Regions from separate parts of the Streptomyces sp. NPDC059696 genome, predicted to be linked through region 1. Evidence: predicted binding sites of a transcription regulator. Region 1 holds the regulator's gene; the other holds the start of a gene.
What was found. Region 1 encodes HspR, which represses chaperone genes until heat shock. Its sites were predicted from a motif close to TTGAGNNNNNNNNNCTCAA; they were not measured.
Positions count from the first base shown of each region.

Region 2: the regulator HspR is predicted to act here: its motif matches at 4,157-4,175, upstream of lon (endopeptidase La).

Region 1 is NZ_JBHWFG010000025.1:48,064-55,443, forward strand. Features, by position in the region: gene dnaK (molecular chaperone DnaK) at 1-1,743, shown strand, start outside; gene grpE (nucleotide exchange factor GrpE) at 1,740-2,399, shown strand; gene dnaJ (molecular chaperone DnaJ) at 2,433-3,617, shown strand; gene ACFV20_RS25430 (heat shock protein transcriptional repressor HspR) at 3,623-4,075, shown strand; gene ACFV20_RS25435 (substrate-binding domain-containing protein) at 4,358-5,467, shown strand; gene ACFV20_RS25440 (LuxR C-terminal-related transcriptional regulator) at 5,726-6,778, shown strand; gene ACFV20_RS25445 (helix-turn-helix transcriptional regulator) at 6,741-7,380, opposite strand, start outside.
Region 2 is NZ_JBHWFG010000046.1:14,256-21,635, reverse strand. Features, by position in the region: gene ACFV20_RS33285 (protein phosphatase 2C domain-containing protein) at 143-928, shown strand; gene ACFV20_RS33280 (MarR family winged helix-turn-helix transcriptional regulator) at 1,001-1,528, opposite strand; gene lon (endopeptidase La) at 1,720-4,134, opposite strand; gene ACFV20_RS33270 (GNAT family N-acetyltransferase) at 4,323-4,982, shown strand; gene ACFV20_RS33265 (rhomboid-like protein) at 5,123-5,923, opposite strand; gene ACFV20_RS33260 (spermidine synthase) at 6,096-6,773, shown strand; gene ACFV20_RS33255 (response regulator transcription factor) at 6,909-7,380, shown strand, end outside.

The DNA.
Region 1 (7,380 bases):
GTCGTCGCCTTCGCCAAGAACGGTGAGGTGCTCGTCGGAGAGGTGGCCAAGCGCCAGGCGGTCACGAACGTGGACCGGACCATCCGCTCCGTGAAGCGTCACATGGGCACCGACTGGAAGATCGAGCTCGACGGGAAGCCCTTCAACCCGCAGCAGATCAGCGCCTTCGTGCTCCAGAAGCTGAAGCGGGACGCCGAGGCCTACCTGGGCGAGAAGGTGACCGACGCGGTCATCACCGTCCCGGCGTACTTCAACGACTCCGAGCGCCAGGCCACGAAGGAGGCCGGCGAGATCGCCGGTCTGAACGTGCTGCGCATCGTCAACGAGCCCACCGCGGCCGCCCTGGCGTACGGCCTCGACAAGGACGACCAGACCATCCTGGTCTTCGACCTCGGTGGCGGTACGTTCGACGTCTCGCTGCTGGAGATCGGCGACGGTGTCGTCGAGGTCAAGGCCACCAACGGTGACAACCACCTCGGTGGTGACGACTGGGACCAGCGCATCGTCGACTACCTGGTCCAGCAGTTCCAGTCCGGCCACGGCGTGGACCTGGGCAAGGACAAGATGGCCCTGCAGCGTCTGCGCGAGGCCGCCGAGAAGGCGAAGATCGAGCTGTCCTCGTCCACCGAGACCTCGATCAACCTGCCCTACATCACCGCCTCCGCCGAGGGCCCCCTGCACCTCGACGAGAAGCTCACCCGCGCCCAGTTCCAGCAGCTGACCGCGGACCTCCTGGAGCGCTGCAAGACGCCGTTCCACAACGTCATCAAGGACGCCGGCATCTCCATCAGCGAGATCGACCACGTCGTCCTGGTCGGCGGCTCGACCCGTATGCCCGCCGTCGCCGAGCTCGTCAAGGAGCTGACCGGCGGCAAGGACGCCAACAAGGGCGTCAACCCGGACGAGGTCGTCGCCATCGGCGCCGCCCTGCAGGCCGGTGTCCTCAAGGGCGAGGTCAAGGACGTCCTGCTCCTCGACGTCACCCCGCTGTCCCTCGGCATCGAGACCAAGGGCGGCATCATGACCAAGCTCATCGAGCGCAACACCACGATCCCGACCAAGCGGTCCGAGATCTTCACCACGGCCGAGGACAACCAGCCGTCCGTGCAGATCCAGGTCTACCAGGGCGAGCGCGAGATCGCGGCGTACAACAAGAAGCTCGGGATGTTCGAGCTGACCGGTCTGCCGCCGGCGCCCCGCGGCGTCCCGCAGATCGAGGTCTCCTTCGACATCGACGCCAACGGCATCATGCACGTGACCGCGAAGGACCTGGGCACGGGCAAGGAGCAGAAGATGACCGTCACCGGCGGCTCCTCGCTGCCGAAGGACGAGGTCGACCGCATGCGCCAGGAGGCCGAGCAGTACGCGGAGGAGGACCACAAGCGCCGCGAGGCCGCCGAGTCCCGCAACCAGGGCGAGCAGCTCGTCTACCAGACCGAGAAGTTCCTCAAGGACAACGAGGACAAGGTCCCGGGCGAGATCAAGACCGAGGTCGAGGAAGCCGTCGCCGAGCTGAAGGAAAAGCTCAAGGGCGAGGACTCCGCCGAGATCCGCACCGCCACCGAGAAGGTCGCGGCCGTCTCGCAGAAGCTCGGCCAGGCCATGTACGCGGACGCGGGCGCCGCCCAGGCGGCCGGTGGTCCCGCCGGTGACGCCGGTGCCGCCGGTGGTGCCAAGGCCGCTGACGACGACGTCGTCGACGCCGAGATCGTCGACGAGGACCGGAAGGACGGTGCCGCGTGACGGAGGAGACCCCGGGCTTCGACGAGCAGCAGCCCGACGTCCCTTCCGGCGCCACCTCCGACGACGCCGAGCCGAAGGCCGCCTCCCCCTCCGCGGAGGAGGAGGGGGCGGCCCCGGCCGGGGACACGGGCCAGGACGTGGCTCTGGTGGCCCAGCTGGACCAGGCCCGTTCGGCGCTCACCGAGCGCACAGCGGACCTCCAGCGCCTCCAGGCCGAGTTCCAGAACTACCGCCGCCGGGTCGAGCGCGACCGGATCGCGGTCAAGGAGATCGCCATCGCGAACCTCCTGACCGAGCTCCTGCCCGTGCTCGACGACATCGGCCGCGCACGTGAACACGGCGAACTGGTGGGCGGCTTCAAGTCCGTTGCCGAGTCGCTGGAGAGCACCGCGGCGAAGATGGGCCTGCAGCAGTTCGGCAAGGAGGGCGAGCCCTTCGACCCGACGATCCACGAAGCCCTGATGCACAGCTACGCACCGGACGTCACCGAGACGACGTGCGTGGCGATTCTGCAGCCCGGGTACCGGATCGGCGAGCGGACCATCCGCCCCGCCCGCGTGGCGGTGGCCGAACCCCAGCCGGGGGCGCAGACGGTCAAGGCGGAGGAGTCCGCCGACGCCGACGACAAGGAGAGCGGTGGCCCGGACGAGGGCTGACGTCACAGACGAAGGGAAGGAGGGGCGTCGAGGATGAGCACCAAGGACTTCATCGAGAAGGACTACTACAAGGTCCTCGGCGTCCCCAAGGACGCCACCGAGGCCGAGATCAAGAAGGCGTACCGGAAGCTCGCCCGCGAGAACCACCCGGACGCCAACAAGGGAAACGTCAAGGCGGAGGAGCGCTTCAAGGAGATCTCCGAGGCCAACGACGTCCTCGGCGACCCCAAGAAGCGCAAGGAGTACGACGACGCGCGCGCCCTCTTCGGCAACGGCGGCTTCCGCCCGGGGCCGGGCGGCGCGGGCGGCTCCTTCAACTTCGACCTGGGCGACCTCTTCGGAGGCGGAGCCCAGGGCGGCCAGGGAGCCGGCGGCTTCGGCGGCGGGCTCGGTGACGTTTTCGGGGGCCTGTTCAACCGCGGTAGCGCGGGCGGTCCGGGGACGCGTACGCACCCCCGGCGCGGCCAGGACATCGAGTCCGAGGTCACGCTCAGCTTCACCGAGGCGATCGAGGGCGCGACCGTCCCGCTGCGGATGTCCTCGCAGTCGCCCTGCAAGGCCTGTTCGGGCACCGGCGACAAGAACGGCACGCCGCGCGTGTGCCCGACCTGCGTCGGCACCGGGCAGGTCGCCCGGGGCAGCGGCGGCGGCTTCTCCCTGACCGACCCCTGCCCGGACTGCAAGGGCCGCGGCCTGATCGCGGAGAACGCCTGCGAGGTCTGCAAGGGCAGCGGCCGGGCCAAGTCCTCGCGGACCATGCAGGTGCGCATCCCCGCGGGCGTCAACGACGGCCAGCGGATCCGGCTGCGCGGCAAGGGAGCACCGGGCGAGCGCGGCGGGCCGGCGGGTGACCTCTACGTGGTCGTGCACGTCGACCCCCACGCGGTGTTCGGCCGCAAGGAGGACAACCTCACGGTCACCGTCCCGGTGACCTTCGCCGAGGCGGCCCTCGGCGGTGAGGTGCGGGTGCCCACCCTGGGCGGCCCGCCCGTCACCCTGAAGCTGCCGCCCGGCACGCCCAACGGGCGCACCATGCGCGCCCGGGGCAAGGGCGCGGTCCGCAAGGACGGCACCCGCGGCGACCTCCTGGTCACCGTGGAGGTGAGTGTTCCGAAGGACCTGTCGGGGAAGGCTCGTGACGCGCTCGAGGCGTACCGCGAGGCGACCGCGGACGAGGATCCGCGGGCGGATCTGTTCCAGGCCGCGAAGGGAGCATGAGGCACATGGACGGGCGGCGGCGCAATCCGTACGAACTGACCGAGGAGACCCCGGTCTACGTCATCTCGGTCGCGGCACAGCTGTCCGGCCTGCACCCGCAGACGCTGCGCCAGTACGACCGCCTGGGTCTGGTCTCCCCCGACCGCACCCCCGGCCGGGGCCGCCGCTACTCGGCCCGCGACATCGAACTGCTCCGTACGGTGCAGCAGTTGTCGCAGGACGAGGGCATCAACCTGGCTGGAATCAAGCGCATCATCGAACTGGAGAACCAGGTCGCCGCGCTGCAGGCCCGGGTCGCCGAGATGCAGGACGCGCTCGACGGCGCGGCCGCGGCCATGCGGCAGCGTGAGGCGGCGGTGCACGCGTCGTACCGCCGTGACCTGGTGCCGTACCAGGAGGTCCAGCAGACCAGTGCGCTGGTGGTGTGGCGGCCGAAGCGGCAGCAGCAGTCCGACTGACCCCGCGCACCTCGTGACAGTGTGTGAAAGGGGCCGGGAGTCAACTCCCGGCCCCTTTTGCAGGTCTTGACCCGATTTCGCCGGGTCTCCTGTCCATGGCTGACCGGTGCAGAGCACTTGAAGACGGTTCCGCACCGTCTTCACAACCGCTGCGGAGCGTGCTGTTGCCATCTCGTTAAGTGGTTCCGCTTGACGCTGAGGGGCGCCTCCAAGTTGGCTTTTCAGTCACATGGGCCGTAAAGCTGCGCCCACGTCCGAATCACACGCGAAGTGAGCTCCCCCATGCGTCGTCGTATCTCCATATCCGTGGCCGCGGCCGCGATGTCCGTCACGCTCGCCGGCTGCGGCGTGCTCAACGCGACGGGGAGCAGTGACGACGCGAGCCCGGCCAAGGGCAACGACATCACCGTGGGGCTGCTGCTGCCCGAGACGGCGAACACGCGGTACGAGAACTTCGACTACCCGATCATCAAGACGAAGGTCGAGTCGCTCACCAACGACAAGGGCCGCGTCGAGTACGCCAACGCCGAGGCGAGCGCGGACAAGCAGGCGAGCCAGTTGCAGAAGATGATCGACGACCGGGTCGACGTGATCCTGCTGGACGCGGTCGACTCCAAGGCCATCGCGAGCGGCGTGGAGAAGGCGAAGGAGGCCGGCATCCCGGTCATCGCCTACGACCGGCTGGCCGAGGGCCCGATCGACGCGTACATCTCCTTCGACAACGAGCTGGTCGGCGAGGTCCAGGGACGCACCCTGCTGGAGGCCCTCGGCGAGGACGCCGGTCTCTCCGACAAGATCGTCATGATGAACGGTTCGCCGACGGACCCGAACGCCAAGCAGTTCAAGGCGGGCGCCATGTCCGAGCTGAACGGCAAGGTGACGATCGCCGACTCCTTCGACACCAAGGACTGGAAGCCGGAGAACGCCCAGGCCAACATGGCCCGCGCGATCCAGAAGATCGGCAAGGGCAACATCGCGGCGGTCTATTCCGCCAACGACGGCATGGCCGGCGGCATCGTCAAGGCGCTGCAGGCCGCGGGGGTCACCGAGATGCCGCCGATCACGGGCCAGGACGCGGAGCTGGCCGCGGTGCAGCGGATCATCGCCGGTCAGCAGTACATGAGCGTGTACAAGTCCTACCCGCGGGAGGCGGAGAACGCCGCGGAGATGGCCGTCGCCAAGGTGCAGGGCCGCGACATCCAGTTCGCCGCGCTCGCCCGCGACAAGGTCGACAGCCCCACGGACAAGGGCATCCCGGCGCAGCTCGTGCCGGTGGTCGCGCTCACCAAGGAGAACATCAAGGACACGGTCGTCGCGGACGACATCTACAAGCTGTCCGACATCTGCACGGCCGACTACAAGGCGGCGTGCCGCGCCATCGGCCTGAAGTAACCACACCACCAGCCGAGTTCACCACCCCCGGTCCCCGCCGCCCCTGCCCTCCAGAGCGAGGGGGCGGGCGAACAGGCCCGCGAACAGGCCCGCGAACAGGCCTGCGACCAGGCCCGCGTTCGGTCGGGCCGAGCTCGGAGATACCGGTGCGTACCGGTGGTTTCCGGGGGTCGTCGGCCGGGGAGCCGTGTTGCGGAGCACGTCCGGTCCGCGCATAGTTGCGCTGCGGAAGACGGCGAACCGGGGGTGGGATGGGCGATGGCCGGGCACGGGGCGGATGAGCATCCCCACGGTGCCGACCGGCTGTGCGACGCCGGGGATCGCGTGTATTCCCGGGCCGTACGGCGCGGCCGGGTGCCGCGCCGGGACGCGGAGCCGGTGCCCTGCCTGCTGGAACTCGCCCTGCTGCACCCCGACCCCGACGACATGGACTGGCTGGTGCCGACCTCCCCGCAGGAGGTCATGACCCGGCTGCTGCGCGGGATGTACGACGAGGTCAGCGCGAGCCAGCGGCGGATGGGCTCGGCCGTCGCGGCCGTCGAGTGGTACGCCGGACTGGGCAGCCTGGTGCGCCCGGCCGAGTCGGCCGCGTCGGCGGCGGAGGGCCCGGCCATCCGGGTCCTGGACGGACTCGCCCGGATCCAGGCGGCGATGGACGAGGCGACCCAGGCGTGCACGGCCGAGGTGCTCACGGTCCAGCCGGGCGGCATCCGCCGCGAGGCGGAACTGTCCGAGGGGCTGCACCGGGCGATGTCCCTGCGCGGGCGCGGGGTGCGGATGCGGGACCTGTACACCCATGTCGCCCGGCACGGGCAGGGGTTGCTGACGTATCTGGAGCTGATGGGCGACGCGGTGGAGGCGCGCACGCTGGACGAGGTGATCGACCGGCTCATCCTCTTCGACCGGACGGTGGCGTTCATCCCCGCCAACACCGACCGCACGATGGCCCTGGAGCTACGGCACCCGGCGATCGTCGAATACCTCGTCACGGTCTTCGAACGGCTGTGGCGCCTCGCCATCCCCCTCACGGCCCCGCTCCCCGACACCGGCATCGAGGGCATCTCCCACCGTGAGCAGTCGATCGCGGCGCTGCTGGCGGAGGGGCATCAGGACGCCGTCATCGCGGAGCGGCTGGGCATAAGCGTCCGGACGTGCCGGGCGCACATCGCGCGCCTGTCGGAGACGCTGGGGGCCGCCAGCCGCACGCAGCTGGGCGTCCGCATCGCCCAGGCGGGCCTCGACGGCCCGCCCCCCTCGGCGGCCGCCCCGTCCCTCAGCGTCCCCGATCAAGGATCCCGGACCGCCCGATGAGATACCCCAGCTGCGCCCTGCTCTGACTGCCCAGCGTCGTGGCGAGCTTGGCGATGTGCACGCGCGCGGTGCGGATGTTCATCCCCAGCCGTTCGGCGATGACGGCATCGGTGTGCCCTTCGACGAGGAGCGCGGCTATCGCGTGCTGGCGGGGGGTGATGCCGTCGTGGGAGGGCTGGGGGGTGGTGGCCCGCGGGTGCATGGGGGTGGCGAGCCGCCACAGCCGGTCGAACGTGGTGACCAGGTGGTCCACGAGGGCCGGGTGCCGGATCTCCAGGGCGAGTGTGCCGTCCTTGTCGGCCGGTACGAAGGCCACGGCACGGTCGATGGCGATGAGCCGGTCGGGCACTTCGTCCAGGGAACGCACCTCGATGTCGCCCTTCAGCCGTTCGCAGCGGGCGACGATGGTGGGGAAGTGGCGCAGCGTGTGCGGGTAGAGGGTGCGGATCCGGCAGCCGCGGTCCAGCGCGGCCTGGTCGCGGCCGAGCGAGGCGGCGTCGGCGGCCTCACCGCGTGCCCCGGTCAGTCCGGTGCGGGGCTGCACGGTGACCAGTTCCTCACAGGCGTCCGCCACGGCTTCGGTGATGGCCCGGTTGATCTGC
Region 2 (7,380 bases), on a different contig from region 1:
CGGTGGCAGTATTCGCCACCACGCCTTCCCGGAACAAATCATTCCCTCCCAAACCCGGCGTCTGACCTGCGCGGCTGCGCCGGTACGGCAACCGTTGCCGGTCTTCTGCGGACGTTGTGAAGGGCTCGTGCAGACTGGCTGGATGCGCACTGAACTCGTGTCCGAGCCGGGAGACGCCGACCGCCCCAACGAGGACTTCGCCGCTGTCGGACTACCGGCCTCGGGACAAGGCGGTTCCGTCGTCGTCCTGGACGGGGTCACACCGCCGAGAACCGGGACGGGCTGTCTGCATTCCGTCCCCTGGTTCACCGCGCGCCTCGGCGGAGCCTTGACCGAACTGACCGTTTCACTCCCGGATGTTCCCCTGGTCGACGCGTTGTCCCACGCCATCGCGCGTACCTCCGAGGCACACGCCGCAACCTGTGACCTTTCTCACCCTCGCACCCCTCAGGCCACGGTGGTGGTGACGCGTTGGAATCCGGCCACGGTGGAGTACCTGGTCCTGTCCGATTCGGCCCTGCTGCTGGAGTCGCCGGACGGCGTGGTGACGCCCGTCCTCGACGACCGGCTGGCCCTGCTCCCCCGCTCGGCGCTGGCCACGGACGCGCTGGTGGACTCCACGTTCCGCAACCTGGAGGGCGGCTTCTTCACGGCGGCCGCCGACCCCTCGGTGGCGGCCCGGGCGGTGACCGGAAAGGTGCCCCGTGGCGAGGTCCGCGCTCTGGCCGCGCTCACCGACGGCGCGGCGCGTTGGGTCGAGCGGTTCGAGCAGGGCGACTGGACGGACTGCCTCCGCCTCGTCCGCAAGGAAGGCCCGCAGGCCCTGGTGGACCGGGTCCGGACCCTGGAGCGGTCGGACGCCGCCGAGACCTTCCTGGGCCGGAGCAAACGGCACGACGACGCGACGGCCGTGTACGTCGAGTTCTAGGCCGCCGGTCGACGGCAGGCTCCAGATCTCCGGTGGGCGGCGGGTTCCGGCTCTCCGGGACGCGCGCCCGGGCTACTTCTCCATGCCGCGGTTGAGCTGGTGCAGCAGCCGGGCCAGTTCCGTGACCTCGCGGGAGTCCCAGTCGGCCAGGCGGCCGGCGTAGCGGGCGCGGCGTGCCTCACGGACCCGGCGGACGCGGTCGTGGCCCTCCTGGGTGAGGGCGACGAGCCAGGCGCGTCCGTCGGCGGGGTCGGGCTCGCGCGCCACGAGCCCGAGTTCCTCCAGGGCACGCAGCTGGCGGGACATGGTCGCCTTGCCGACCCCGATGTAGGCGGCGAGCTCGGTGGCCCGCTGCTTCCCGCACTCGTCGAGCCGCACGAGCAGGCCGTACGCGGACGACTCCAGGTCGGGGTGCACCTCGCGGGCCATCTCGCCCTGGCTGGCCCTCGCGCGGCGCAGCAGCACGGTCAGCTCGCGTTCGAGGGCCAGGAAGGCGGGCTGGTCCACACCGGTTCCCGCCACACCGGGTCCGGTTCCGGCCACGCCCGGTCCTGGCACACCGGCGTCGCGGTGTCCGTCGTCGTTGCCGCCCTCGTGCACGTCAGCCCCTGCCTCGGTCGTCGCCCGGTCGTGAGAATTCCGGTACATGAATTTTCCGCCACCTGCCGTGATCACCGCAGTTCGGCAAGTATTCCGCAGGTCAGGGCATTCGTGTCCACAGGGCCACCACACGGTGAAGGCCCGGGCCTCCCTCACGAGGAACCCGGGCCTCCCCTATCCGGTCACGCCCGTCACGCCGCGACCGGAACCTCCGGCGCCGCCCCGTTGGTCGCGGGCGCGAGCGCCAGCTCCAGGACCTGGCGGACGTCGGTGACGGCGTGGACGTCGAGCTTGTCCAGCACCTCCGCCGGGACGTCGTCCAGGTCGGGCTCGTTGCGCTTGGGGATGATCACCGTGGTGACACCCGCCCGGTGCGCGGCGAGCAGCTTCTGCTTCACCCCGCCGATCGGCAGGACCCGCCCGGTCAGCGAGACCTCGCCGGTCATCGCCACGTCCGTGCGGACCAGCCGGCCGGACAGCAGGGACGCGAGGGCCGTGGTCATCGTGATGCCGGCGCTCGGGCCGTCCTTGGGGACCGCGCCCGCCGGGAAGTGGATGTGCACGCCCCGGTCCTTCAGGTCCGCCACCGGCAGTTCCAGCTCGGCGCCGTGCGAGCGCAGGAAGCTCAGCGCGATCTGCGCGGACTCCTTCATCACGTCGCCCAGCTGACCGGTCAGGGTCAGCCCGGCCGCGCCCGTCTCCGGGTCGGCCAGGGACGCCTCGACGTAGAGCACGTCACCGCCCGCCCCGGTCACCGCGAGACCGGTCGCCACACCGGGCACGGACGTCCGCCGCTCGGCCGGGTCCTGGGCGGACTCGGGCACGTGGTGCGGACGGCCGATCAGGTCGCGCAGGTCCTCGTCCCGGACGGTGAAGGGCAGCTCGCGTTCGCCCAGTTCGTGCTGGGCCGCGACCTTGCGCAGCAGCCGGGCGACGGACCGCTCCAGGGTGCGCACGCCCGCCTCGCGCGTGTACTCGCCGGCGAGCTTGCGCAGCGCTCCCTCGTCGATGGTCACCTCGTCCTTGTCGAGCCCGGCCCGCTCCAGCTGGCGCGGGAGCAGGTGGTCCCGGGCGATGACGACCTTCTCGTCCTCGGTGTAGCCGTCCAGGCGGACGATCTCCATCCGGTCGGCCAGCGCCTCCGGGATCGCCTCCAGGACGTTGGCGGTCGCGAGGAAGACCACGTCGGACAGGTCCAGCTCGACCTCCAGGTAGTGGTCCCGGAAGGTGTGGTTCTGCGCGGGGTCGAGCACTTCGAGGAGGGCGGCGGCCGGGTCGCCCCGGAAGTCCGAGCCCACCTTGTCGATCTCGTCGAGGAGCACGACCGGGTTCATCGACCCGGCCTCCTTGATGGCCCGGACGATACGGCCGGGCAGTGCGCCGACGTACGTACGCCGGTGGCCGCGGATCTCGGCCTCGTCGCGGACGCCGCCGAGGGCGACGCGCACGAACTTACGGCCCATGGCGTGGGCGACGGACTCGCCGAGGCTGGTCTTGCCGACGCCGGGCGGCCCGACGAGCGCGAGCACGGCACCGCCGCGCCGCCCGCCGACCACGCCGAGGCCCCGGTCGTCACGGCGCTTGCGCACCGCCAGGTACTCGGTGATGCGTTCCTTGACGTCCTCCAGGCCGGCGTGCTCGGCGTCCAGGACGGCCTGGGCGCCCCGGATGTCGTAGGCGTCCTCGGTGCGCTCGTTCCACGGCATCTCCAGGACCGTGTCGAGCCAGGTGCGGATCCAGGAGCCCTCGGGCGACTGGTCGGAGGACCGCTCCAGCTTGTCGACCTCCTTGAGCGCGGCCTCGCGGACCTTCTCGGGCAGGTCGGCGGCCTCCACGCGGGTGCGGTAGTCGTCGGACTCCTCGCCCTCCTGCTCGCCGTTGAGCTCGCGCAGCTCCTTGCGGACGGCCTCCAGCTGGCGGCGCAGCAGGAACTCGCGCTGCTGCTTGTCGACGCCCTCCTGGACGTCCTTGGCGATCGACTCGGCCACGTCCTGCTCGGCGAGGTGGTCGCGCAGGTGCTGGGTGGCGAGCTTCAGACGGGCCACCGGGTCGGTGGTCTCCAGCAGCTCGATCTTCTGCTCGGTGGTCAGGAACGGCGAGTAGCCGGAGTTGTCGGCGAGCGCCGGGACGTCGTCGATGGCCTGGACCCGGTCGACGACCTGCCAGGCGCCGCGCTTGCGCAGCCAGGCGGTGGCGAGGGCCTTGTACTCCTTGACCAGTTCGGCGATCTGCCCGGGCAGCGGCTCCGGGACGGTCTCGTCGACGCTGGTGCCTTCGACCCAGAGGGCCGCGCCGGGACCGGTGGTCCCCGCGCCGATGCGCACCCGCTCCCGGCCGCGGATCAGCGCGCCCGGGTCGCCGTCGGCCAGCCGGCCGACCTGTTCCACGGTGCCGAGCACACCGGTGTTCGCGTACGTCCCGTCGATGCGTGGCACCAGGAGTACCCGGGGCTTTCCGGGTGTTGACCGGGCAGCGGCCTGGGCGGCCTCCACCGCGGCACGGACCTCGGAATCGCTCAGGTCCAGCGGGACCACCATCCCGGGCAGCACGACCTCTCCGTCGAGCGGCAGCACGGGCAGGGTGAGCGGTGAGGACGTCGAAGCCATGATCTCCCCTTCGGCAGTCAAGTTGAGCTATGCCGACTCAATGCTTGAGCGCGCCCGGATGTTCCCCAGGGGCTGTTCGCTGTCAGCGATCACCGGTGACGGCCGGGACCGAGGCGCGCGTAAGGTCAGCCGAGTAATAGACGATCAGGCTCAGCGATCATTACAAAGCGCTCACTGAGGGGGATGGCGTGGACAGCACCGTGCAGGCATGGGTGGACGGATGGGTCGTGTCGCGCGGGGCCGCCCCGCCGCTTGCCGAGCCGTGGGGCCGGACGATCGGCGTGGGCATGTACGGGCACGTCACACGTCACGTGTTCGGCGCGACGGGCGAGGACCTCGACGAGGCGACCGTCCGCAAGGTGGCCGAGCAGGTCACGGGGCAGGGGGTCTGGCTCAAGGCCTTCCGGGACCCGTCGGTGGTCTCCGGCTGGCTGGACGACAGCTGGTGGATCGATCCCGAGCCGGGCTGCCTGATGACCGTCCCGCTGGTGGCGGACGGCACTCCCGAGGCGCCCGACGGCTACCGGCTGCGCCAGTGGACGCGGGGCGGAGTGACCCGGCTGATGGTGGCCGCGCCGGACGGGTCCCTGGCGGCGCGCGGCCAGATCGCCCCGACGGGCGTGACCGCCGTCGTCGACCAGATCGAGACGGCGCCCGAACACCGCCGCAAGGGCCTGGGCAGCCTCGTCATGAGGACACTGCAGAACGCCGCCGCCCGGCAGGGGGCGCGGACCGGCGTCCTGGCCGGGACACCCGCGGGACGGGGGCTCTACGAGGCGCTCGGCTGGACCGTGGTGGCCCCGCTGACCAGCGCCCGGCACGACCCGCCGTCCTCCGCCCGGGACTGAAGGGCCTCACCCCTCAGCCGCGGAAGCCCGGCACACCACTGCCTTCCGTCCGGACTGAGGACCTCACACCTCAGCCGCGGAAGCCCCCGCACACCACTGCCTTCCGCCCGGGCCTGAGGGGCCTCACCTTCCGCAGGGCCTCAAGTCCCGGTCGGGCCGAGGCGTGCCGCGTACCACCGTCGGACCGCCGGCCAGGTCGCGATGCCGATGGCCAGGGCGATGACGTGCCCCCAGTTCGTCATCGGGTCGGTGAAGGCGAGCAGGTCCTGGAGCAGCATCCAGCCGAATCCGGCCAGCAGCGGCAGACGCAGCCACGGCGGCAGCAGGCCGGACAGGGCGCCGACGCCGGCGGCGACGCCGAAGCTGACGCCGTAGTCGAGGCGGTGCAGTGAGCTGTCGGGCAGGTGCCCGGCCAGCACGGCGAGGCCCACCGGGACCTCGGTCGCGAGGGTGGCGAGGATGTGCCCGAGCAGGAAGACACCGGCTGTGCGCACGCCCCCGATCCGCCGTTCCAGCGCGGTCAGCACCAGTACGAAGGCGATGGCGAACGGCGAGGTCACCCCGCCCGCGACCCACAGCGCGCTGCCGACCAGCACCAGCTCCGGCGTGCGCAGCAGGTGCGTCACATCCGTGCTGGAGCCCTGGAGCAGGGCGTGCACGAGGGCCGGGTCGGCATGCGCGGAGATCAGCGAGGTGAGGCCGAGGAGGAGTGCGTATCCGAAGGTGAAGGGCGTGCCTGTCGGGGTGGGCAGCAGCCGCCAGGGCCGGATGCGCCGCAGCGCGGGCTCCGCCACCGGGGCGGGCTGCCGTACGTCCGCCGGGGGTCCGTCCCGTGGGCCCCGCTGCCGCGGCACCCCGTCCAGCGACCCCGGGACCAGGGGGCCGAGCGCGCCCGTCGGCGTGGGTGCGGCCGTCTCGCGGGGTGGTGCGGTGCGTTCCACAGCGGACACTCCTTTCCTTCTGGTCCCAGCCTTCGCCCCGGTCACCGCGCTGTCTGTGACCCTCGCCACGCGAGTGCCGATGCACAGCGACCCGAGAGCCCCGCCGCGAGCCCGGCGTGAGGCCCGGCGAATTGCGAGGCGCCACACGCCCCTCCCCTGTCAGGATGCCCCCATGCCTACCTCGTACGACATTCCCGATGTCCTGGACCGTCGCGAGGGCCCCCACGGTGAGGTGGTGCTGCGGCGGCACGGCGACCGGCTGGAGATCATCTCCAACGGCTGTTTCCTGATGGACACCTCCGACGGCCGCTCGGAGCGGCGGCTGGTCGACGCGGCCCTGGAGGCGCTGACCGGACGGGACCACCCCGAGGTCCTGATCGGCGGACTCGGCGTCGGCTTCTCCCTCGCGCACGCCGCGGCGGACCCGCGCTGGGGGCGGATCACGGTGGTGGAACGCGAGCGCGCGATCGTCGAATGGCACCGCGACGGGCCGCTCTCCGTCCTGTCCGCCCGGGCCCTGGCCGATCCGCGCACGCACATCGTGGAGGCCGATCTCGTCGCACACGTCAATGAGACATCCGCCACGTATGACGCCCTGTGTCTCGACATCGACAACGGACCCGGCTGGACCGTCACGGAGGGCAACGGAGTTCTCTACCGGGAAGCCGGACTGGCAAGCTGCGCAAGGGTGTTGAGACCCGGCGGGGTTCTGGCGGTCTGGTCCGCCCAGCCGTCACCGGAATTCGAAGAAACCTTGCGGAATGCCGGGTTCCAGCAGGTGCGTACCGAAGAGATCCCGGTTGCCCGGGGCGTTCCGGACGTCGTGCACCTCGCCATCAGCCCTGGATAGCAAAGGCGTACTGACTCCCCGTACGCTGCTCCTCTGACGCCGATCATTCAAGCGTCAATCGCAACCATGCGCAGGCATAGCCAGTCAGAAGGAATCACCCCACTGATTCCGGAAAGCACACCCCAGGGGCGGGCGATGGAGCAGACACAGACCTCCCACAACGGTTCGGCGACGGCTACTCCGGGCGCACAGCGCCGGGTCCTGGTGGTCGAGGACGACGCGACGATCGTGGACGCCATCGCGACCCGCCTGCGCGCCGAGGGATTCCTCGTGCAAACGGCGGGCGACGGCCCGGCCGCGGTCGACACCGCCGAGGCGTGGCAGCCCGACCTGCTGATCCTCGACATCATGCTGCCCGGCTTCGACGGTCTGGAGGTCTGCCGCCGCGTGCAGGCCGCCCGCCCGGTGCCGGTGATGATGCTCACCGCGCGCGACGACGAGACCGACATGCTGGTCGGGCTCGGCGTCGGCGCCGACGACTACATGACCAAGCCGTTCTCGATGCGGGAGCTGGCGGCGCGCGTGCACGTCCTGCTGCGCCGGGTGGAGCGCGCCGCCATCGCGGCGGCCACACCCCGTTCCGGCATCCTGCGCCTCGGCGAGCTGG